One region of the Paraburkholderia sp. RL17-373-BIF-A genome, then DNA from elsewhere that is predicted to be linked to it. Evidence: riboswitches for the same ligand, from Rfam matches in the RefSeq annotation. Region 1 holds a riboswitch; each other region holds the start of a gene.
The links. Region 1 has a riboswitch for cobalamin ahead of cobA (uroporphyrinogen-III C-methyltransferase). Riboswitches for the same ligand answer to the same signal wherever they lie in the genome.
Positions count from the first base shown of each region.

Region 2: another riboswitch for cobalamin. It lies ahead of P0D80_RS44415 (TonB-dependent receptor domain-containing protein); the one in region 1 lies ahead of cobA (uroporphyrinogen-III C-methyltransferase).
Region 3: another riboswitch for cobalamin. It lies ahead of P0D80_RS24755 (CbtB domain-containing protein); the one in region 1 lies ahead of cobA (uroporphyrinogen-III C-methyltransferase).

Region 1 covers NZ_JARESO010000078.1:5,655-12,928, forward strand. Annotated here, with positions in the region: gene cobN (cobaltochelatase subunit CobN) at 1-1,232, opposite strand, end outside; gene cobW (cobalamin biosynthesis protein CobW) at 1,239-2,330, opposite strand; cobalamin riboswitch at 2,530-2,810, opposite strand; cobalamin riboswitch at 2,878-3,129, shown strand; gene cobA (uroporphyrinogen-III C-methyltransferase) at 3,368-4,141, shown strand; gene P0D80_RS43790 (cobalamin biosynthesis protein) at 4,138-4,581, shown strand; gene cobO (cob(I)yrinic acid a,c-diamide adenosyltransferase) at 4,593-5,195, shown strand; gene P0D80_RS43800 (cobyrinic acid a,c-diamide synthase CobB) at 5,199-6,497, shown strand; gene bluB (5,6-dimethylbenzimidazole synthase) at 6,481-7,140, shown strand; gene P0D80_RS43810 (DUF4136 domain-containing protein) at 7,153-7,274, opposite strand, start outside.
Region 2 covers NZ_JARESO010000082.1:10,106-17,379, reverse strand. Annotated here, with positions in the region: gene P0D80_RS44425 (ABC transporter ATP-binding protein) at 1-754, opposite strand, end outside; gene P0D80_RS44420 (FecCD family ABC transporter permease) at 751-1,803, opposite strand; gene P0D80_RS44415 (TonB-dependent receptor domain-containing protein) at 1,843-3,735, opposite strand; cobalamin riboswitch at 3,827-4,083, opposite strand; gene P0D80_RS44410 (ATPase) at 4,291-4,647, shown strand; gene P0D80_RS44405 (cell division protein ZapA) at 4,644-4,958, shown strand; RNA gene ssrS (6S RNA) at 5,085-5,266, shown strand; gene P0D80_RS44395 (EVE domain-containing protein) at 5,374-5,832, shown strand; gene P0D80_RS44390 (SIMPL domain-containing protein) at 6,020-6,751, shown strand; gene lgt (prolipoprotein diacylglyceryl transferase) at 6,857-7,274, opposite strand, start outside.
Region 3 covers NZ_JARESO010000020.1:158,740-166,013, forward strand. Annotated here, with positions in the region: gene P0D80_RS24725 (porin) at 1-478, shown strand, start outside; gene P0D80_RS24730 (alpha/beta hydrolase) at 554-1,630, shown strand; gene P0D80_RS24735 (MFS transporter) at 1,627-2,985, shown strand; gene P0D80_RS24740 (alpha/beta hydrolase) at 3,005-4,009, shown strand; gene P0D80_RS24745 (hypothetical protein) at 4,076-4,516, shown strand; gene P0D80_RS24750 (histidine phosphatase family protein) at 4,535-5,122, opposite strand; adenosylcobalamin (AdoCbl) riboswitch at 5,211-5,364, shown strand; gene P0D80_RS24755 (CbtB domain-containing protein) at 5,367-5,588, shown strand; gene P0D80_RS24760 (CbtA family protein) at 5,600-6,340, shown strand.

The sequences.
Region 1 (7,274 bases):
AGAATGCCGACCACCGAGGCGGGCGTATCGAGGCCCACGCCATTGCCGATGCGCCCTTCGCTCATCGGATAGTTGGCGAGGATCAGCGCGAGTTTCTTGTCCGCGTTATCGAATGAACGCAGACGGCACCAGCGCCGGCTCAGTTCAGCGAGAAAGCCCACTCGTTCGGCGTCAGGCTGATAACGCACCACGTCGACCTGAGTGTGAGGACAACGGTACGCGAGTCCCTTGAAACTGATCGCGCGCGTGATGATGCGGCCATCCACTTCCGGAAGCGCGATATGCATGGCGATATCGCGCGAATTGAGGCCTTGATTGTCCTTGACCCAATCCTCGCGATTGCCGCCGCTCAGGATCACCTGGAACACCGGAGCGTCGCCGGCGAGCGCAAGTGGCTCGGGGTCGTCGATCGCGGACGCGGCGAAGGCGGTCGTGTTCAGCACCAACGCGACCTCGTGCTGCGCGCACAGCGACTGCACGACGTCTCGGCTCATCGCATCTTTCAGCGAAGTAATCGCGATCGGCAGCGGATTCAGACCTTGCGATTCGAGCGCGTCGATCAGCGCATCGAACACGGCCGTATTGGCCGCCTGCAGATGCGCCTTGTAGAACAGGATCGCCGCGACCGGCGCGTCCCGCCGCCAGCGCGCCTGCCAATCGGCAACCGTCGGCGTGTCACGCTCGGGATGGTAGAGCGTCGCGGCGGGCAACGCGCGCGGCGGCGCCGGTTCGCGTCCCCACCCGCAGACACGGTGCGCGATACAGCGCAGGAACGCCTCGGCATTTTGTGGGCCGCCTTCACGCAGATAGCGCCACAGCTGATGGCACAGATCGGCGCTCGCGGTGCTGCGCGCGAGCAGGTTCGGATCTTCCTGCAGATCGCCGGAAAACATCGCGAGCGTCTGCTGCTTGCGCTCGGCGAGCGCCACCACCTGCTCGATGCCGTAAGGCCAATACGCCTCGCCGCCGAGGTGATCGACCACCACCACGCGTGCATGCTGCAAGACGTCTTCGACATAGAAATCGACCGACGCCGATTGCCGCAAATACGTGACGTTCGCGAGCCGCACGCTCGGGAAGCCCTCACCCAGGCGCGGAAAAACGCTCGCCAGCAGCGACAGCGTGGTATCGGCGGAGCTGAGCACCACGATATCCGCGGGCTGCTGATCGATACGGATCACGCCTTGCGTATCGTCGACAAAACCGCCGGGCGTGGTACGCAGCAGATGCATGAGCGCTTACGCCTGTTGCGTTTCGGCGCTCGACGGCACGCCGAGCGCCGCGTCGAACGCGCGCTGCAACGCGGCCTGATCGAGATCCTCGCCGATCAGCACGAAGCGGCTCGGGCCGCTTTCGCCGGCCTGCCAGCGTCGATCGAAATAGCTGTCGAAGCGCCGGCCCACGCCCTGGATCACGAGACGCATCGCCGCGCCCGGCAGCGCCGCGAAACCTTTGACGCGGTAAATCGTGTTCGTTTCGACCAGACGCTGCAACGCAGCGATCACCGCTTCGCGCGACGACACATTCGCCTGCACGACCACCGAGTCGAATTCGTCATGATGGTGGTCGGCGTCGTCGGCGGAACCGTGGTGATCGTGGCGCAAGTGGATCGTGTCTTCCGAGGCCGCTTCGAGGCCCAGCAACGTGTGCAGATCGAGTTGCCCCATGTGCGCGCGCACGATCTTCACTTGCGGCGGAATCTCCTCGCGGAGCAACACTTCAACCGCGCTTTGCTGCGCGTCGTCGAGCAAATCCGTCTTGTTCAGAATCACCAGATCGGCCGCGGACAACTGATCTTCAAACAGTTCGTGCAACGGCGACTCGTGATCGAGATTCGGATCGGCCTTGCGTTGCGCATCCACGGCGACGGGGTTGTCGGCAAACTGACCGCTCGCGGCGGCCGGGCCGTCCACCACGGTGACCACGGCATCGACGGTGAAACTGTTCTTGATCTGCGGCCAGTTGAAGGCCTGCACCAGCGGCTTCGGCAACGCGAGACCCGACGTCTCGATCAGCACGTGATCGATCTGATCGCGGCGTTCCACGAGCTTTTCCATCACCGGAAAAAACTCTTCCTGCACGGTGCAGCACAAGCAGCCGTTCGCGAGTTCATACAGTTGGCCTTCGGTTTCGACACCGTTTTCATCGCAACCTATGCCGCAACCCTTGAGGATTTCCCCGTCGATGCCGAGTTCGCCGAACTCGTTGACGATCACCGCGATGCGCTTGCCGCCCGCATGCTGAAGAATATGCCGCAGCAGCGTGGTCTTGCCGCTGCCGAGAAAGCCCGTGACGATGGTGACGGGGATCTTGCGCATTTGAGTTTGCATCGTGAGGTCCATCCGTAGGAGTTGCACGCGCACGCCGCTGTGTCTGTATGGCCATCTGCCTACGCCGGGCAAAACGAGGCACAGGCCCGGCCAGCCACGACGATAACAAAACACGGGGACGAACGACGGCGTTGCCGCGACAACAGAAAAACAGAAAGCGGGAATGAGGTCATGAACGCAGCGCCGCATCCCCGCGGCGTTCGTCCTTCGTATTCTGGCCGGTATCCGGGCTGGCGAAAGCGCCGCTTCCCCTTCCCGGGCGAGTGATTTCTCGCCCAGTGGTGATATGCCGACGCGGCCTTGCGCGTGGACATCGAAGCCGGCTCCGCGGCGCTAATGAACTGAACTTAGCACCACATTTCGCTTACCGTTGCGGGGGCAGCACAGGTTGACCCGATCCATGGCAGGTGGGCACCCTGTTTCCCGTTTAACTGCATGCGCACGAGCGCGCATACGAGCACCAAAGTGCGTGCGAGTGTAGGCCCGCGGCCCGGTGCCGTCAAGGAACCGCAAGCCGCAAGCGCTTATCGGGCGGGGCGCCATGTGCTATCGTATGCGCGCGTTTGGTGCCCGCACATGCATTCGCGTGTGCAGTTAAACGGGAAACAGGCGGCGCTCCATGCGCTCAACCTGTGCTGTCCCCGCAACGGTAAGCGACCTGCGGCGCAATCTTGAGTTGTCTTGCGCCGCGCATGCGTTTTTTCGATGCCACTGTCCAGCACATTCCAGCGAATGTGGACGGGAAGGCAAAGCGCATGAGGCCGCCAGCCCGGATACCGGCCAGACGCGGAGGCGGCGAACCTCAGGGCAACATCGCGCCGCCGGCAGCCGGAATCCGCGAGGGACGGATGTGAAGGCGCTGAAGCACGACATAGTGTGTCCACGTATGCGGATTCCGGCTGGAATCGCTACGCGCCACACATTGCGCCGTGCCTGAATCCGTCGTACCGCATGACCCCAAAGTCCGCCGCCTGGCGACCGTCCGCGCTTTACCCCTTTCCGCTTGTCACGACATGGCGCTCGCCATGCACGCCGCGATGACCCGCGCCTGGCTGATCGGCGCCGGCCCCGGCGACGTCGAACTCATGACCATCAAGGCCACCCGTGCATTGGCGCAGGCCGACGTGGTGCTGGTCGACGATCTGGTGAATCCCGAGGTGCTGCAGTTCGCGCGCGCCGACGCGCTCGTCGTCTACGTCGGCAAACGCGGCGGCCATCCATCCACGCCGCAGGACGGCATCGTCGCGCAGTTGCTCGAACATGTGCGGGCCGGGCGCAGCGTCGCGCGTTTGAAAGGCGGCGATCCGTTCGTATTCGGCCGTGGCGGCGAAGAACAGCAGGCACTGCACGCGGCGGGCATCGAGGTGGAAGTCATCAACGGCATTACTGCGGGAATCGCGGCGCCCGCGGCGATCGGCATTCCCGTCACGCATCGCGATCACGCGCAGGGCGTGGTGTTCGTCACCGGACACGGCGCGGGCAGCGGCGAGCCGGACTGGGCCGCGCTCGCGGCCACCCGCATGACGCTCGTGATCTACATGGGCATGCGGCGGCTCAACGATATCGTCGGCGCGTTGCTCGCGGCCGGCATGAGCGCCGACACGCCGTGCGCGGCGATCGAATCGGCCACGCGTCCCGAGCAACGCCATGCGCTCGCGCGGCTCGACGAATTCGCCGACACCGTCGCGCGCGCCGGGCTCGGCTCGCCGGCGATCGTGGTGATCGGCGGTGTGGCGTCGCTAGCCTTGGAGCGCGCGGCGGCGCAGGCCGACGCTGCAACGCCGCCCGCAGACGGAACGGATACGCAATGAAAACGCTGAGCGTCGGCATCGGTTGCCGTTTGCACAGCCCGGCTGCGCAGATCGAAGCCGCGGTGCGCGCCGCGCTCGGCGCGCATTCGTTCGACGAAATCCGCAGCGTGGCCTCGCTCGATACCAAAGCCCACGAAACGGGCCTGCTCGAATTTTGCGCACGTCATGCGCTGCCGCTGACATTCTTCAGCCTTGATCAGATCGCGTCGATGCCCGTGGCGGAGCCTTCGGCGGCGGTGCGCGAGCATCTCGGCGTGGACGGTGTTTGCGAGCCGTGTGCGCTGCTCGGCGCGACTGCCGGGCTCGGCGAACCCGGCGCGCTCAATGCGGATCGAGCCCGCCTCGTCGTGCGCAAAACCGTCCATGCCGGCGTCACCGTGGCGATTGCTTCGAGCGCCGCGCACGCCGATAGTGAACACCCGAACAACGACACTCAGTAACAGGACCTGCCATGAAGACCGATCCCGAATCGCATCAACGCATGACCGAGCGTCGCCGCGAAGGCCACGAGAAAAAACAGGCCAACGCCACCGTCGAAAAAGGCCTGCTGATCGTCAACACCGGCACCGGCAAAGGCAAAACCACCGCCGCATTCGGCATGGCCGTGCGCGTGCTCGGCCACGGCATGCGCCTCGGCGTCGTGCAGTTCATCAAGGGCGCGCTGCACACGTCGGAGCGCGACTTTCTCGGCGCAATCGCCAACTGCGATTTCGTCACGATGGGCGACGGCTACACCTGGAACACGCAGAACCGCGACGCCGACATCGCGACCGCCCGCAAAGGCTGGAACGAAGCGCGCCGCATGATCGAGAGCGGCGATTACCAGATGGTGATCCTCGACGAGTTGAACACGGTGCTCAAGTACGAATACCTGCCGCTCGACGAAGTCCTCGCGGTGCTGACCGCGCGCGCGCCCATGCTGCATGTGGTGGTGACCGGCCGCCACGCGCCGGACGCGTTGATCGAAGCCGCCGATCTCGTCACCGAAATGCGCATCGTCAAGCATCCGTATCGCGAGCAAGGCGTGAAAGCGCAGCGCGGCGTGGAGTTCTGAGCGATGGCCGCGTGCCCCGCCCTGTTCATCAGCGCGCCCGCGTCGGGCCAAGGCAAGACCACGATCACGGCGGGTCTCGCGCGCTACCATCGGCGGCTGGGGCGACGCGTGCGCGTCTTCAAGACCGGACCGGACTTTCTCGATCCGATGATTCTGGCGCGCGCGAGCGGCGCGCCCGTGCTCTCACTCGATCTATGGATGGTGGGCGAAGCCGCCTGCCGCACGCTGCTCGCGCAAGCGGCCGCCGAAGCCGATCTGATCCTGATCGAAGGCGTGATGGGTCTGTTCGACGGCACGCCGAGCAGCGCCGATCTCGCCACCACGTTCGGCGTGCCGGTGCTCGCGGTGATTTCGGCGAAGGCGATGGCGCAGACCTTCGGCGCGGTCGCCTTCGGTCTCGCGCAATTCCGGCCGCAGGTGCCGTTTTACGGCGTGCTCGCCAATCGCGTCGGCTCCGCGCGGCATGCGCAGATGCTCGAAGAAGCGTTGCCGCCGGAGTTGCGTTGGTGCGGACACATTGCCGCCAGCGATGAAATCGCGCTGCCCGATCGTCACCTCGGCTTGCATCAGGCGGACGAAATCGACGATCTCGACGCGCGCCTGGATCGTGCCGCTGACACTCTAGGCCGCACCGCGCTCGCCGAACTGCCACCGCCTGTCGAATTCGGCGCGCCCTTATCGGACGTCCTGCCGCGCCTGCTGGAAGGCAAGACGATTGCGATTGCGCGCGACGCCGCGTTCTCGTTCATCTATCCGGCCAACATCGCGCTGCTGGAAGCACTCGGCGCGCAAGTCGCCTTCTTCTCGCCGCTCGCCGACGAAGCACTGCCGGAACACGCCGACGCTTTGTATCTTCCCGGCGGCTACCCTGAACTGCACGCCGCCACGCTGGCCGGCAACACCCGCAGCGGCGCAAGCATTCACGCGCACGCGAGCTCCGGCAAGCCGCTCGTCGCCGAATGCGGCGGCATGCTCTATCTGCTCGACCAACTCACCGACACGCACGGCGTGACCACACCGATGCTCGGCCTGCTGCCCGGCCACGCGACGATGCAAACGCGCTTCACCGCGCTCGGCATGCAGCAGATCGACAGCCTGCACGGGCCGATGACGGGCCATACGTTTCATTACTCGAAGCTGAACACCTCGCTTACGCCGCTGCGTTCAGCTACCCGGCCGCAGGGCGACGCGCCGGGCGAGGCCGTCTATCGCGCCGGCTCGATCGTGGCGACTTACATGCACGCTTATTGGCCCTCCAACCCGGCCTTCACGGCCGCCCTGTTCCATGGCGAAGCCTTTTAACGATTCCGAGCGCGACGCCGTCTACCGCGCGATTTACGAACGCCGCGACATGCGCCATTTCGTGCGCGACCCGGTCGACCCCGCCGTGCTGCAGCGCCTGCTCGACGCGGCTCATCACGCGCCGAGCGTCGGCTTCATGCAGCCGTGGCGAATCGCGCGAATCACCGATCCTGCGCTTCGGACCGCTTTGCATGACACGGTGGAGAACGAACGCCTCGCCACCGCCGACGCGCTCGGCAAACGCCGCGAAGAGTTCATGAAGCTGAAAGTGGAAGGCATGCTGGACTGCGGCGAGCTGCTGGTGATGGCGCTGATGGACGGCCGCGAGCGCCACATCTTCGGGCGCCGTACCTTGCCGGAGATGGACCTCGCGTCGGTGGCGTGCGCGATCCAGAACATGTGGCTGGCCGCGCGCGCCGAGGGTCTCGGCATGGGCTGGGTGTCGCTGTTCGACGTCGACGTGGTTCGCCAACTGCTGCACATGCCCGAGGGCGCGCGGCCCGTGGCGATTCTGTGTCTGGGCCACGTCGACCAGTTTTATAGCGAGCCGATGCTGGAAACCGAACGCTGGGCGAGCCGCATGCCGCTTACCGACTGCGTGTTCGAAAACCGTTGGCCGGAAGACAGCAATGCGTCGGAATGATCTCGACGCGCGTTACGGCTGAAGCGGCTTTACCGACATGACTTTCGGCACGCCGCTCGCCTCGTCGGCGCGCAATTTCACGCGCCAATCTGGCGGCGCATCGAAGGGCAACCTGGCCAGCGCGCTTTTGACGA
Region 2 (7,274 bases), on a different contig from region 1:
TCAGAATCAACGGATAGCCGAATGCGCGGCTCGCCAGCGTGGGCGTCAACACGTCGTGCACCGGTCCGGCATACGCGCCGCCCGCGCCGTCGAGCAGCAGCGCATGCGTGGCGAAGCGGCGCGCGAGGTTCAGGTCGTGACATGAAAACATCACTGTACGCCGAGGCTCGCGCGTCCACGTGGCCAACGCCTCGAGGCAGTCGATCTGATGATGCAGATCGAGATGCGACAACGGCTCGTCGAGCAGCAGCAACGGCGCTTCCAGGCATAGCACCGCCGCCAGCGCCACGCGTTGCCGCTCGCCGCCGGAGAGTGACAGCACATCACGCGCGGCGAACGCGGCGAGGCCCAACAAGTCCAACGCCGCGTGCGCCGCTTCACGATCAGCTTCGCGCTCCCAGCCCCAGCCGGTGAGATGCGGGAAGCGGTTGAGCATCACGATATCGAGCACGCTCGCGCTGAATGCGTCGGGCGCGTTTTGCGGCATCAGCGCGCGGCGTTGCGCGAGCGGCAGCGGCGGCCAGTCGGCGAGGCGCACGCCGTCGAGTTCGACATGTCCCGCCGACGGTTGCAACAAGCCCGCGAGCGTGGAGAGCAAGGTTGTCTTGCCCGCGCCGTTCGGGCCGGCGATGCACCAGATCTCGCCTGCGTAGAAGGTATGCGTGAAGGCGTCGAGCAAAGTGCGCGCGCCCACACGCAAGGTCAAACGTTGCGCGCCGAGGACGGATTCGGAAATGGAGTGAGCTTGCATCATCGGCGCCTGTGCAGGAGCATCCACAGAAACACCGGTACGCCGATCACCGACGTGATCACGCCGACCGGCAGCTGCGCCGGCGCGATCACGGTACGCGCGATCAGGTCCGCGCCCATCACCGCGACGCCGCCGCCGAGCGCCGCGGCCGGCAGCAGCATGCGCTGATCGTTGCCGAACGCGAGCCGCAGCATGTGCGGCACGACCAGTCCGACAAAGCCAATGGTGCCCGCCGTCGTCACCGCCGCGGCCGCCGCCAGCGAAGCCACCAGGTACACCCGCAAACGCAGCGGCATCACCGCAACGCCCAACGCCTGCGCGGCGGCGTCGCCACGCAGCAGCACATTCAGACGCGGCGCGACAGGCACGATCGCAACCAGCACGATAGCGAGGGCGGCGAGCGCCGTCCAGGGCATCGTGCCGCCGTTGAGGTCGCCGGTCAGCCAGAACAGCATGCCGCGCAAGCGATTGTCGGGTGCGAGGTTGAGCAACAAGGTAATGAGCGCGCCCCAGCCGGCCGCGATCACCGCGCCAGTCAACAGCAAGCGCGGCGACGTGTCCTGCGGCTCGCCGCGCCACAACTCGCGGCGCGCGAGGCCGAGCACCAGCAGGATCGACACGAATGCGCCGGCGAACGCGCTCGCGTCGACGATCCACCATGCGCAACCGGCGATCATCGCGACCAGCGCAAAGGTCGCCGCGCCGCCCGATACGCCCAACACGTAGGGCTCGGCGAGTGGATTGCGCAGCAGCACTTGCAGCAACGCGCCGGCCAGCGCGAGCAACGCGCCGCAGGCGAAACCGGCCACTGCGCGCGGCAGGCGCAGCGTGCGGACGATCTCGGCGGCTAAGTCAGACGAACCGACAGACGACGCATGCGACGGCATCAGCGCCGCCAGCACGCGCATCGGCGCAAGCGACACGCTGCCCAACGCAAGCGACGCCATCAACACCGCCAGCGCGATCACGGCGAGCGCAAGCCAGATCGCGGCCGCGCGCTTCGCGCTCATCACGCGCAGTGTCGCGGGCATCGAACTCGCGTGTCGGCTCATGTGTCGGCTCATCCGCACGACCTTAGCGAAGCGACTCGCTCACTGCTGCTGCCAACCAACCGTGAGATACGCACCGCGCCGCGGCGAGTTATACGAGTAGGCCGTTTCATAGTCCTTGTCCAACAGATTCTGGATTTGCGCGGCCACGTACCATGCTTTCGTGATGTTGTAGCGCGCCGACAGATTCACCACGCCATAGCCGCCCAGCTTGCCGCTGCTGTCATTGCTCGGGCCGCTCACGATCCACTCGCCGCCGACGCGCCACGCGGCGATGCTGCGGTTCACCGTCAGCGCCCCGAAGCGCCGCGCACGCCGCACGAGGTCGGCATCGTTGTCGAGGTCGACGGGATTTTGCAGCGTCACCGACGCGCGCACGTCCGTCTTGCCGACATGGCCGCTCCACGATCCTTCGAGCCCCTGCACCTTTGCATGGCCGACGTTCTGTGCCAGATAGATACCGGGCGTCACCTGCTCATAGTTAATCAGATTCGCGTAGCGCGTCTGGAATGCGGTCAGGCGCATCACGCCGAGCGCATTCGATGCGTACTGCAGCGCGGCTTCGATCGAATGGCTGCGCTCCGGTTGGATCAACGGATTGCCGCTGAACGGATAGTACAGATCGTCGAAGCTCGGCGCGCGAAACGAATCCGAATAGCTTGCGGTCACCTTCCAATGGCCGGTGATGTCGAAGCCATAGCCGAGATAGTAACTGTTCGCTCCGCCGAAATCGGAATACTGGTCGCGCCGCACGTTGGCCTGAATCTGGTTGCGCCCGAAGCGCCCCGTATAGCCGACGAAACCCGAATCCACATGCCGGTCGGGCGCCGCGAACGTATCCGAATCGAGGCTCTGATCGAGATGCTCATAGCCGACCTGCAACTTCTGCTGCGCGGCCAGCGCGAAATCGTTCTGCCATGTGTACTGGCGATTGTCGGTATCGAAGCGGCCGTTGTACACGCCGTTGGTATTCGACACGCTGCGGTCGTCACCTTCGGCGACGATGAAGTGCGTCGTCCACCAGTCGGTCAGCCTGCCGTTCGCGAACACCGAGACCTGGCGCACTTTGCTGTACAGGTTGTTCAGATCGGTCGGCACGCCGTACGCATTGTCGTAGCTGTTGTTGCCGTTCGACTGGAAGTAGCTGGCGCCGGCATCCCATTTGTCGTTGAACTTGTGGCGCAGCGAAGCCGAGATGCTCTCGTTCAGATAGCCGTTCGCATTCGGATTGGCGTTGGGCGCCTCACGTGGATTGAGCGACGAGAAGCCGTCGTCCTTCGACCGCGCGAGCGAAATGCTGAAGGTCGTCTTGCCGTCTTTATCCAATGCGCCGTTCACGCCTGCCTGCTGCGTCTGCGTGTGATAGCTGCCGTAGCCCAGCGAAAAATTGAAACGCGGCGGGTGGTCACCGCCCTCTTTCGTGAATACCTGCACCACGCCGCCAATCGCGCCCGAGCCGTACAACGCCGACACGTTGCCGTTCACCACCTCGACGTGATCGATCTGGTCGAGCGGAATCTGCGCGAGTTGCGGCGCACCCAGGCTCACCGAATCGACCCGCACGCCGTCGATCAGCAGCAGCGATTGCGTCGACGACGCGCCGCGCAAATAGAGGCTGGTCGTCGAACCAGGGCCACCTGTACGCGAGATTTGCGCGCCGGGCGCGAGTTGCAGGAGGCCGGGCAAATCGGTCGCGGTGGTGTCGGCGATATCCTGCTGATCGAACAGCGACGTCTGCGGGATCGCATCGGCGAGTGCTTGCGGCCCGCGCTCCGCGGTCACCACCACGGGCGACAGCACCGCCGAAGACGGCACGGCGGCCGATGAATCCGCCGCCGAGGACGAAGAAGAAGATGAAGGAGCAGCTTGCGCAGGCACGACGATCGGCAGGCCCGCGAAGGCGAGCAACGCCGCGCGGGCGAAGGGGGACAGCATGGGATGAAAGTCCTGTGGATAGCGTGCGCGGCCCGCTTCCCCGCAGGCCGATGCGTAACGAGGCGCCCGCGTATTTAACATTTTCGCGCGTGACGTGCCTCTCCCTCTGGCCGGTATCCGGGCTGGCGACACATCGATTCCGCCTTCCCACGCGTGACGCGCAGTGGCACACTCGCGAGTTGAACTTCCAACACGCGATCAGAATCGACTTGCATGACGAATGCGGTCGCTTACCGTTGCGGGGGCAGCGCAGGTTGACGCGTTCACGTGAACGGCGCGCCCTGCTTCCCGTTTAACTGCGCGCGCCGTTGAAAAGCGCACGCGGGCACCAGAGTGCGGCAAGTTTAGGAGCGGCCTCGGGGTCCGTCAATAATGCCGGGACCGTGGGCCGTCTGTTCTGTTAAGTGCAGGCTATTGTCCGACGCGTGAGTACTTTTTCATCATATGGTCGATAAAAGCCTGCACAAAGCGATGTTGTTACGTCTCGAAACGAGACAATTGTCGGAACCTGCGACATTCCGCGCTAAAATGCGATGTCTTTAGAGGACGCAGCACATGCTCACCGAACTCGAAACACTTTCACAGAATATCGGCAAGCTGATTGCGATCAGCCAACGCCACAATGAAGCGCGACTCGCGCTCGAAGAGCAGCTCGCCCAATCGCGCGCCGAAGTCGAAGCCACGCGCACGGAACTTGCGATGCTGCGCGAGGAACGTAACGCGCTGCAGGCGGAACGCGACGCGCTATCGGCGAAGATCGACGACGCACAGGTGCGCCTGAATGCGATTCTCGAGAAGCTGCCGCGTGCCCGCGCGAACAGCGAGCCGGACAACCAGCTCGATCTGCTCGAGCCGGCTCAGCATGAAGTCGAAGCTGAGAGCGACGTGACCCGCCACGGAGAAAATGCATGACCACCAAGCAGATCGAAGTATCGATTCTCGGCGTGCCCTATCGCCTCGCCTGCTCGCCGGAAACGGAAGCGGCGCTGCTCGAAGCGGTCGCACGCGTCGACGCCGAAATGTCGAAGATCCGCAATAACAGCAACGTGCGCGGCACGGACCGCATTGCTGTCATGGCTGCGCTGTCGCTGGCATCGGAACTGCTTAGACTGCAATCGAGCGTGAGACACGGAGAAGCATTTCCCGCTGAAGAAATCCGGCGTACAATGCATCAAATGAACGAACAGTTAGGTACTGTGATTGAGCAGTACAGCATGCAGTAAGTGTCGTGTGTTATCGTGCTGCCGGTCCTGAGATCGGCGGCGGATTCAAACGGAGTGCGTGAGCACAAGACGTGCAAGATTCAGCAAACGTTTGAGTTCAATCGGTAGTTCAGCTTCATCGGTTTAGCTTCCCTGCCTGGTTCGCCAAGGTCATATATTCCTTGAACCAATGCCATGTGCACGGTTGCGGAAATTTGTAGCACGGGTGTGCGCGTCACTCTGTCTGATGTACCCGAAGTGTTGCTAACTGCGACCAATTCTGAACCCCCGGTTCAGGATGCCGGCCTAGCGGCTAAGGCGGGGACCTTATTTAGAACGGCATCGGACTTCGGTTCGGTGCCGTTTTTCTTTGGGCGCTGTTTTTTGTACGCCGATTTTCTCCGCATCTTCAACCCCTTAACGTTCAATTCGATTCATGCGCTACTGGCTAATGAAGTCCGAACCGGACGAAGCAAGCATCGATCATCTCGCCAACGCACCGCATCGCACGTTGCCGTGGACCGGCGTGCGCAACTATCAGGCGCGCAATTTCATGCGCGACATGATGCAGGTCGGCGACGGTGTGCTGTTCTATCACTCGAGCTGTCCCGAGCCCGGCATCGCGGGTATCGCCGAGGTATCGTCCACCGCGTATCCGGACCCCACGCAGTTCGATAAGAAGAGTCCCTATTACGACGCGAAGTCGTCGCAGGAAACGCCGCGCTGGGTGCTCGTCGATGTGGTGTTCAAGAAGAAGATCCCGCTGATTCCGCTCGCCGCGCTGCGCGAGCATGACGAACTCAAGGACATGCGCGTGCTCGCCAAAGGCAACCGCCTGTCGATCACGCCGGTGACCGAAGCCGAATGGCGCTTCATTACCAAGCGGCTCGCTTGAGCTTGCATGCCTGATGGATGCGCGACGCGTATTCATGCACACGCAAACGTTAAAGCAACGTCAAACCGGGGAACCAAGCTCAGGTTACAAGCGCCTAACGGACTCAAAAACGGGACTCGCAAACGCCGTGCCATTGCGCGGCGCTTGCCCCGATCGTGCACAACCTGTTCAAGCAAGGAGTCCAACAATGACGAAAAACACCGCACGTGCACTCGCTTTCGCTCTCGTCTGCGCCGCGCCTGCCGCGCTCGCACTGACGCCGGCCGTCGCACGCGCGCAAGGCGTCATGCAATATCAGCCGGCCGGCGTGCTGTCGCTCAACGCGCAGGCCAGCGCGGAAGTGCCGCAAGACGTCGTCGATATCACGCTGTTCTACGAGCAGGAAGCGAGCGATCCGTCGGCGCTCACGGCAACGCTGAACCAGCGCGCCGATTCGGCGCTGCAAAAGGCCAAGGGTGTGAACGGCGTAACGGCACGCACGGGTTCGTTCGCGATCTATCCGTCCACCGACCGTGACGGGCGCATTTCCGCATGGCGCGGCCGCACGGAGATCGTGCTCGAATCGCACGACTTCGCCGCGGTGTCGAAACTCGCGGGTCAAATGGCATCGATCATGCAGGTCGGCAACGTGCAGTTCTCGCTCTCGCCTGAAGCGCAGCGCGCGGCCGAGCAGAAGCTCACCGGCGAAGCGATCAAGTCGTTCCGCGAGCAGGCCGCTTCATCCGCGCAGGCGTTCGGCTACAGCGGTTATTCGATTCGCGAGGTCAACCTCGGCCACAACGGCGTGATGCCGCGTCCGATGATGATGATGAGCGCACGCGCCATGGGCGCCGACGCGAAGGCTTCGGCGCCGGTGCCGATCGAAGGCGGCACGTCGACGGTGACTGTGAATGTGTCGGGCTCGGTGCAGATGAAGTAACGCGCTTTACTGGTCGCAGCGGTGCTTTGACGCAGTAAGAGAAAAAGCCACGGCATGCCGTGGCTTTTTCTCATTGGCTACGATAAAACGTAGCGGTCAGTCAGATCAACTCGCACTGACCGCCTGCGCCGGTTCACGACGCGCGCGGCGATAAGACCACACCAGCATGGCGATACCGGCGAGGATCATCGGCAGCGACAGCCATTGGCCCATGGAAAGCCCCATGGCCAGCAGACCGAGGAAATCGTCCGGCTCACGCGCGAATTCGACCGTGAAGCGCGCGAGGCCGTAGCCGATCAGAAACACGGCGGAAATCGCGCCCATCGGCTTCGGTTTGCGCGAGAAGAAGAACAGCACGAAGAACAGCGCGACGCCTTCCAGCGCGATTTCATACAGCTCCGACGGATGGCGCGGCAGCATGTGATATTGCGCGAACACTTCGTTCAGATGCCATTGCGCGGCCAATTGCGGATGCGCGGTGAGCCACGCGGCGTCGTCGGGCGCGGCGCCCGGAAACAGCATG
Region 3 (7,274 bases), on a different contig from region 1:
CGATTACGACATGGGCAGCTTTGCCGCCGCGGTGGCCTACGACTACCGCAACGGCGCGATCAACTCGACCGGCATGTGGACCAAGTCGCGCAACTGGAGCGCCTCGGCGCGCGAGCAGCTCGGCGACGTCACGCTGATGGGCGGCTATGAGCACTATTTGTTTAACCCGACCAAGGGCAAGTCGGTGTCGTCGGCATTGTGGTTCGGCGGCGTGCGTTATCTGATCGCGCCGGCTTTCCGCCTGACGGCCGCCGCGTACTACCAGAGCAACAAGGCGGACAACGTGTCGAACTCGTTGATGGGCGTGCTGGGGGCGGACTATATTCTTTCGAAGCGAACCGATGTGTACGCAACGGTCGCGTATGCCGCGTCCACGCACTACGCTAACGACCAGTACACGCCCGTCGGCCTGACGAGCGACACCGCATTCGGTCCGAACCAGACCGGTGTGACGCTCGGTATTCGCCACCGGTTCTAAGTATTCGGTTTTTCAACGACGGATTCGACGATGCGCCGCGTTCAAGACAGTACACGGCGATCAGGAGCAAGCTGCATGACTTTCAATCTTTCACGACGTATTGGGGTGCTGTGTGCGTCAACCGCCGCTGCCCTGCTAGCGACGCTCGCGCAACCCGCGCTCGCGGTCCATGCTTACGAGCCGCATCTGAAGCCGGTGGCGACGATCTCGGATACGCGCTTCACGATCGACACGCCGCAAGGGCACGCGGAATTTCCGCTGTATCTGTCGAAGGATTGGAACGTCGCGCAGCCGCAAGTGACGCGCGCGGTGATCGTGATTCACGGCAAGCTGCGCAACGCGGACGTGTACTTTCGCACCGCGCAGAGTGCTCGCGATACCGCACACGCGGACCCCGACGCCACGCTGTTGATCGCGCCGCAATTCCTCGCCACGCTCGACACGCGCGTGCATGACGAGCCCGCCGATCTGCTGCGCTGGACCGGCGACGCCTGGATGGGCGGCGAAGCGGCGCGCGCGCCGCTGCCGATCAGTTCCTACGAGGTGCTCGACGCGATCGTCGCGCGTCTCGCCGATCGCAAGCTGTTTCCCAATCTGCGGCACGTGGTGTTTGCCGGGCATTCGGGCGGCGGGCAAGTCGTGCAACGCTACGCCGTCGCGGCGCGCAACATCGCCGCGCTGACCGGCGAGGGCATCGACGTGCGTTACGTCGTGGCGAGTCCGTCCACGTATGCCTATTTCGATGCGCAACGGCCCAACGCGCAAGGCATTGCCGCGCCGTTCGATGCCGCGCAATGTCCCGACTTCAATCAATGGAAATACGGCATGGACAACCGGCCGCCCTATCTCGACGACCGAACGCCCGCGCAACTCGAAGCGACCTATGCGGCGCGCCGGATCGACTACCTCGTCGGCGGCGCGGATGACGATCCGCAGCAAAGCGCGCTCGACAGAACCTGCGCCGCCGAAGCGCAAGGGCCGCAACGCGTCGCGCGTGCCGAGGCGTACTACCGGTATATCCAGTCGCGTCATCCGGACGGTTTGAAGCAGCGCTTTCATATCGTGCCGGGCGTGGGGCACAACGGCGCGCGCATGCTGACGTCGGTGTGCGCGCTGGCGGCGATGTTCGACACTCCGGGATGCGAGCAATGAGCGAAGCGACCTTCAATCAGCGCGACGGTACCGCGTCCGAAGCCGACGCGTCGAACGCCTTGAGTCCGTCGATGGTGCGGCGCGCGATCTTCGCCTCCGTCCTCGGTAACGGCTTAGAGTGGTTCGACTTTCTGATCTACGGCTACTTCGCGAAGATCATCGCGCAAGTGTTCTTTCCCGGCGGCAGTGGCTTCGTGTCGATCATGCTGACGCTCGCCACGTTCGCCGTCGGTTTCATCGTGCGGCCGATCGGCGGCATTCTGCTCGGCATCTACGCGGACCGCGCGGGGCGCCGCAAAGCGCTTTCGCTGCTGATCATTTCGATGGCGGCCAGCACGCTGCTGATGGGTCTCACGCCGGGCTATGCGCGCATTGGCATCGCGGCGCCGCTGCTGGTGGTGCTCGCGCGCCTGTTGCAAGGGCTCTCCGTGGGCGGACAGTTCGCGACGGCATCGGCGATGCTGGTCGAGTATGCGCCGCCGCACAAGAAGATGTTTTACGGCAGCTTCAATATGTCGGCGCAGGCGTTCGCGTTGCTGCTGTCGTCCGGGGTCGGCTATCTGCTGACCACGCAACTCACGCATGAGCAACTGGTGGCGTGGGGCTGGCGACTGCCGTTTCTGTTCGGCGCGTTGGCCGGGCCGTTTGGCTTCTACATCCGGCATCGCGTGGCCGAATCGCCGGAGTTCGAGCGGCTGCTCGATCACAAGGACAAACCGCCCCGCGTCACGATCCGTCAGTTCTTCCGCGACAACGGCGATGCGGCGATCTGCGCGATGGGCGTGATCATCATCGGGGCGGCGACCAATTATGTGTGGCACTCGTATCTGTCGGTGTATGTCGAACGGCAATTGCATTTGCCGCTCTCCACCGCGTTGCTCGGCGCGTTCGTGTCCGGCGTGCTGAATCTGTTTCTGTTTCCGCTGTCGGGCAAGCTCGCCGATCGTTATGGCGCGTACAGGCTGTTCTATCCGATCGTGATCGCGTGGATGCTCTGCGTGTATCCGCTGTATCACTTCGTCGTGACGAACCCGACGCCGGGGCATCTGTTCATCGCGCAGATGATCGCCACGGTGTTCCTCGCCGCAATGTCCGGTGCGCATCCCGGCATGCTCGCGACATTGTTCCCGGTGCGCAGCCGTTCGGCGGGCGTGGCGCTCTCGTACAACATCGCGGTGACGCTGTTCGGCGGCATGGCGCCGCTCACCATCACCGCCTTGACGCGCGTGACCGGCAGCAGTCTCACGCCCGCGTTCTACCTGATTTTTGCCGGCTTCGTGTCGCTCGCGATGGTGTACTTCACGCGCGCCGGACGCATGTCGGGCGGCGCGGCGGCGAGGCCCGCCACCCATTGATCAACCACGAGCCTATTGCATGACCCAGCCTTTCATCACAGACGACGAACGCGCGCCGAATGAACATCCGGTCGCTGTTGTCGCAAGCCGGCATCTGAGCGTCACGACGCAAGCCGGCAGCGGCACCGTGCCCGTGTTTTCGAACGGCGACTGGCTAGCGCCGACGCGCGAAGTCCAACGCGCCGTGATTCTGATTCATGGCCGCCTGCGCAACGGCGACACGTATTTCGAACTCGCGCAGCGTTCGTGCGCGCTCGCCGGCGGCAGTGCGGCCGATACGCTGCTGATCGTGCCGCAGTTTCTCGCGACGGCGGATGTCGAGGCGCACGAGGTGCCGCCGTCCACGTTGCATTGGGACTGGACGAGCTGGATGGGCGGGGAGAACGCGGAAGGTCCCGCGCCGATCAGTTCGTTCGATGTGCTCGACGCCATTCTGCATACGCTTGCTTCGCGCGAGCAGTTCGCGTCGCTTGCCGAAGTGGTGATCGCGGGGCACTCAGGCGGCGCACAAGTCGTGCAGCGCTATGCGGTGGTGGCGCGCGACGAGGCGCCGCTCGCGGCGGGCGGCATCGCGCTGCGCTACGTGGTCGCGAATCCTTCGTCGTATGTGTACTTCGATGCGATGCGGCCGGTTGCGTCCGGCGAATTCGCGGCGTTCGATCGGGCGATGTGTCCGTCGTTCAATCGCTGGAAATATGGGCTCGAGGATTTGCCGGGCTATGCGGGCGACGCGGCTTCTGCCGCAGCGCTCGAAGCGCGTTACGCGCAGCGTGACGTCACCGTGCTGCTCGGCGGCGCGGATTGCGATCCGCAGCATCCGGCGCTCGACCGTTCATGCGCCGCGCTGACGCAAGGGGAACACCGGCTCGGGCGCGGGCTGGCTTATGCGCGCTATATGGCGTTGCGGCATCCGGAAGGATTGGCGAAGCACCGGACGTATGTGATCGATGGTGTCGGGCACGATGCCAAGGGGATTTTTGCTTCGGCGCAGGGGCTGGCGGCTTTGTTTGGTACTGGGCTGTGAGTGCGCATGGGCACGAAGCGTGCTACCGCGCTAATACCTGTGAGTGACTTCAAGGACCGCGCCGACATGAATAGAATCCGAATACTTGCCACCGCGCTTGCCGCTGCATCGCTAGGCGCGTTGCTGACCGGCAGCGCATATGGCGACGATGCGCCTAGCCCGTGTACCTCACTGAAACGGATCGTCGCGGCCGCCCCTGGCGGGCTCGCTTCATTGACGCCGGACGATGGCAAGGGCGTCGCGCAACCTTACGGCGACGACGCGCAATGTTCGGCGAGCCGCGGTGCGTATCAATGCAGCTGGACGCCGCATCACGACGCCGGTTCGAATGCCGACGCGCTGCAAGCAGTCGCAGCGGACATCGCGTCGTGTCTGCCGGACGCCACGCACGATCAGAATTCGCCGGGACGTCAGCACTTTTATCTGGGTGCGAAGGGCAAGCGGACCGACATCACGCTGACGCCGACCGGTTCGAACAAGCTGCGTCTGGTGGTGTCGGGTAAGTAAGCCGCCGCACGAAGGTGGCTAGTGTGACGCCGGCCACCATGTCCAGCCGCGCGACGAGCGCCGTAACTCGATCATCGAAAGCGGCGCGATTTCAATGCGCGGAAACACGGCGGGCGATGCCCCTAGCGCATGCACGATCGCTGCCCGGAGCACCGGCGCATGGGTGACGGCGATCACGTCGAGCGCATGATTCGGTGCACGATCCTTCGCGCCGTTTAGCGCGTCGAGCCATTCTCCTACCCGTTTCACGAGTTGACTGAACGACTCGCCGCCGTGCGGCGCGGCGTCGGGATCGCGCGCCCATGCGGCGAGGTCTTGCGGCGCTTTGGCAGCGAGGTCGGCCAACCGCCGCCCCTGCCATGCGCCGTAGTTCATATCCGCCAGACCGGCGTCGACCGATGCCGCGAGGCCCAGGGCGGCTGCCGTCTCGCGCGTGCAGGCGGCCGGGCTGACGAAAGCGTCCGCGTCGTCCGCGATCTCCAGACGCGTACGCGCCGCTTGGGCTTCGGCGAGGCCGCGGGCGTCGAGCGGGTCGTCGGCGGGAAAACGGCCTGCGCGCTGGGCGGCGGTCGATGCGTGGCTGATCAGTAACAGCCGAGTGTCCATTCTGTTCATGTCCTGTGAAGCCGCGCCCCGAAGGCGAACGCGAGCGGGATGAAGCGTACGTTTTGCGTTGCCGGGTGCCGAAGTTTAGCGCGTAGAATAGCGGGACTGCGAAGCGCGGAAGCCGGTGAGAGCCCGGCGCGGTCGCGCCACTGTAATCGGCAGCACAAGCCGAAAGCCAGACCTGAGCTTCGCACCAATCCTCTGCAATGACTATCGGGGCGCGTTACCCCAGGAGATGTCCATCATGAACGACGCTGTTTTCGATCCCGCCAACCAGCCTGTTGCTCAACCCACGCCGATTCCGCTGCGCGAGTTGTTGCCCTGGGTCGTGTTCGGCGGTTTGCTGTTGTTGCTCGCGCTTTACTTCGTGGGTGCGGAACAGGGCGCCACCTCGCTGGTGCCGGGCATGTACGTGCATGAGTTCGTGCACGACGGCCGCCATCTGCTCGGCTTTCCCTGCCACTAACGGAGTCGACCATGGTTGGTAAATTGTTGGTACGCGGGATGCTTGCAGGCATCGCCGCGGGACTGCTCACGTTCGGCTTTGCCCGGGTGGTGGGCGAGCCGCAGGTGAATCAGGCGATTTCGTTTGAAGAAAAAGCCGACGCCGCGAAGGGCGAGGCCGCTGAACCCGAGATTGTGAGCCGCGATACGCAGCGGGGTATCGGCCTGTTGACTGGCGTGGTGACTTACGGCGCGGCATTCGGCGGGCTGTTCTCGCTGGTGTTCGCGTACGCCTATGGACGAGTGGGCGCATTGAGCCCGCGCGCGTTGTCCGCGTGGCTTGCGCTTGGCGCGTTCATTGCGCTGGCGGTCGTGCCGAATCTGAAGTATCCGGCGAACCCGCCTTCGGTCGGCGACCCTGAAACGATTGGGACGCGGACGGGTTTGTTCTTCCTGATGATTGCGATATCGCTGGCCGCGATGGTGTTTTCGCTCAAGGTGCGGCGCCGTGCGGCTATGAAGCTTGGCGCGTGGAACGGCTCGATTGTGGGGGCGGCGGTGTTCATCGTGATCATCGCCGCGGTGCAGTTGTCGATGCCCACGATCAACGAAGTGCCGGAGGCTTTCCCGGCGGTGCTGCTGTGGAAATTCCGCGTCGCGGCGCTGGGCATGCAGGCGATTATGTGGGCGACGATCGGGCTGCTGTTTGGGGCGCTGGTTGAGCGGAGTGCGTTTATGCGGGTGGGGGGAAGGTCGGCGGTGAAGTCGGTTTGATGCTTTGGATTTGGTGAGCGCAACAGGTTTGGTGGTTGCGCTCCGCGTCTTGCTCTCGCACTTCGCTCTCCGTGCTTTGCGCGCAGTGGTCAAGAAGGGTTCTGCGTCAAGGAGTTGGGGCGGTTGTGGGGTGGTTATCCACAGGCTTGCGAACAATTTCTGTTGATAACTTTGCGCGCGCGACACTGCGCCCAAATGAATACTTTCAACCAGATGGCGAGAGGATGCTGAACCGGCAGTTTGTCGTGGAGAGTACTTGACCACATTGCCGCCTAGCCGTGGCTCAACTGGACTTTCTTTCATCACGTCAGCAAGGGACGCGTTACACCCGGCACGCACTTGGATTGAAGTCCTTGAGCAGCGACCCACAGAAATGTCCGCGCGACAGCGCTAGTACCCGCAACCATATCGCGTGAACCTTCCGGGCGAATCCGGTTCCCCCTTTCTGTCTGCAAAGTCACTTGTCCCTGAGGACTATCCAGCTCCCTCAGCAACCCCCGTCGTATCTGCGCGTTCCAAGCATGGCTGCCTTGGCCCGCCTCGTGCGAGTTTTTTTCTGCGCTGACTGGACAGAATATCGCTGGGTGTGATTTCCGGGGCACTGCATGAACCTTTGGGACAACCTGGATTGCCCTTTCCGTAGTTGAAAAATTCGGCGTGGCGCACTCCACTCACCTAGCACAGAATCGTCCTCGCATACCTCAAAAAAAGTTACCCAAATTTCTGCTTTCCATTAAGCATTTTCCTGGTTATGCGAAGTACCTATCTATTTAATCGGTTTGACCAGATTTTACAGTCGTCTTATATACGCATCATAAAAGTCACTTTGATAATGGAGAACGTGAATTTTTGAACGGGGGCGGCGTATGAAGTCATGCGGAAGCCGGTTGTATCAGGTCAGTCCAGGGAGGGGCCATGTATAGCCCCAACCAGT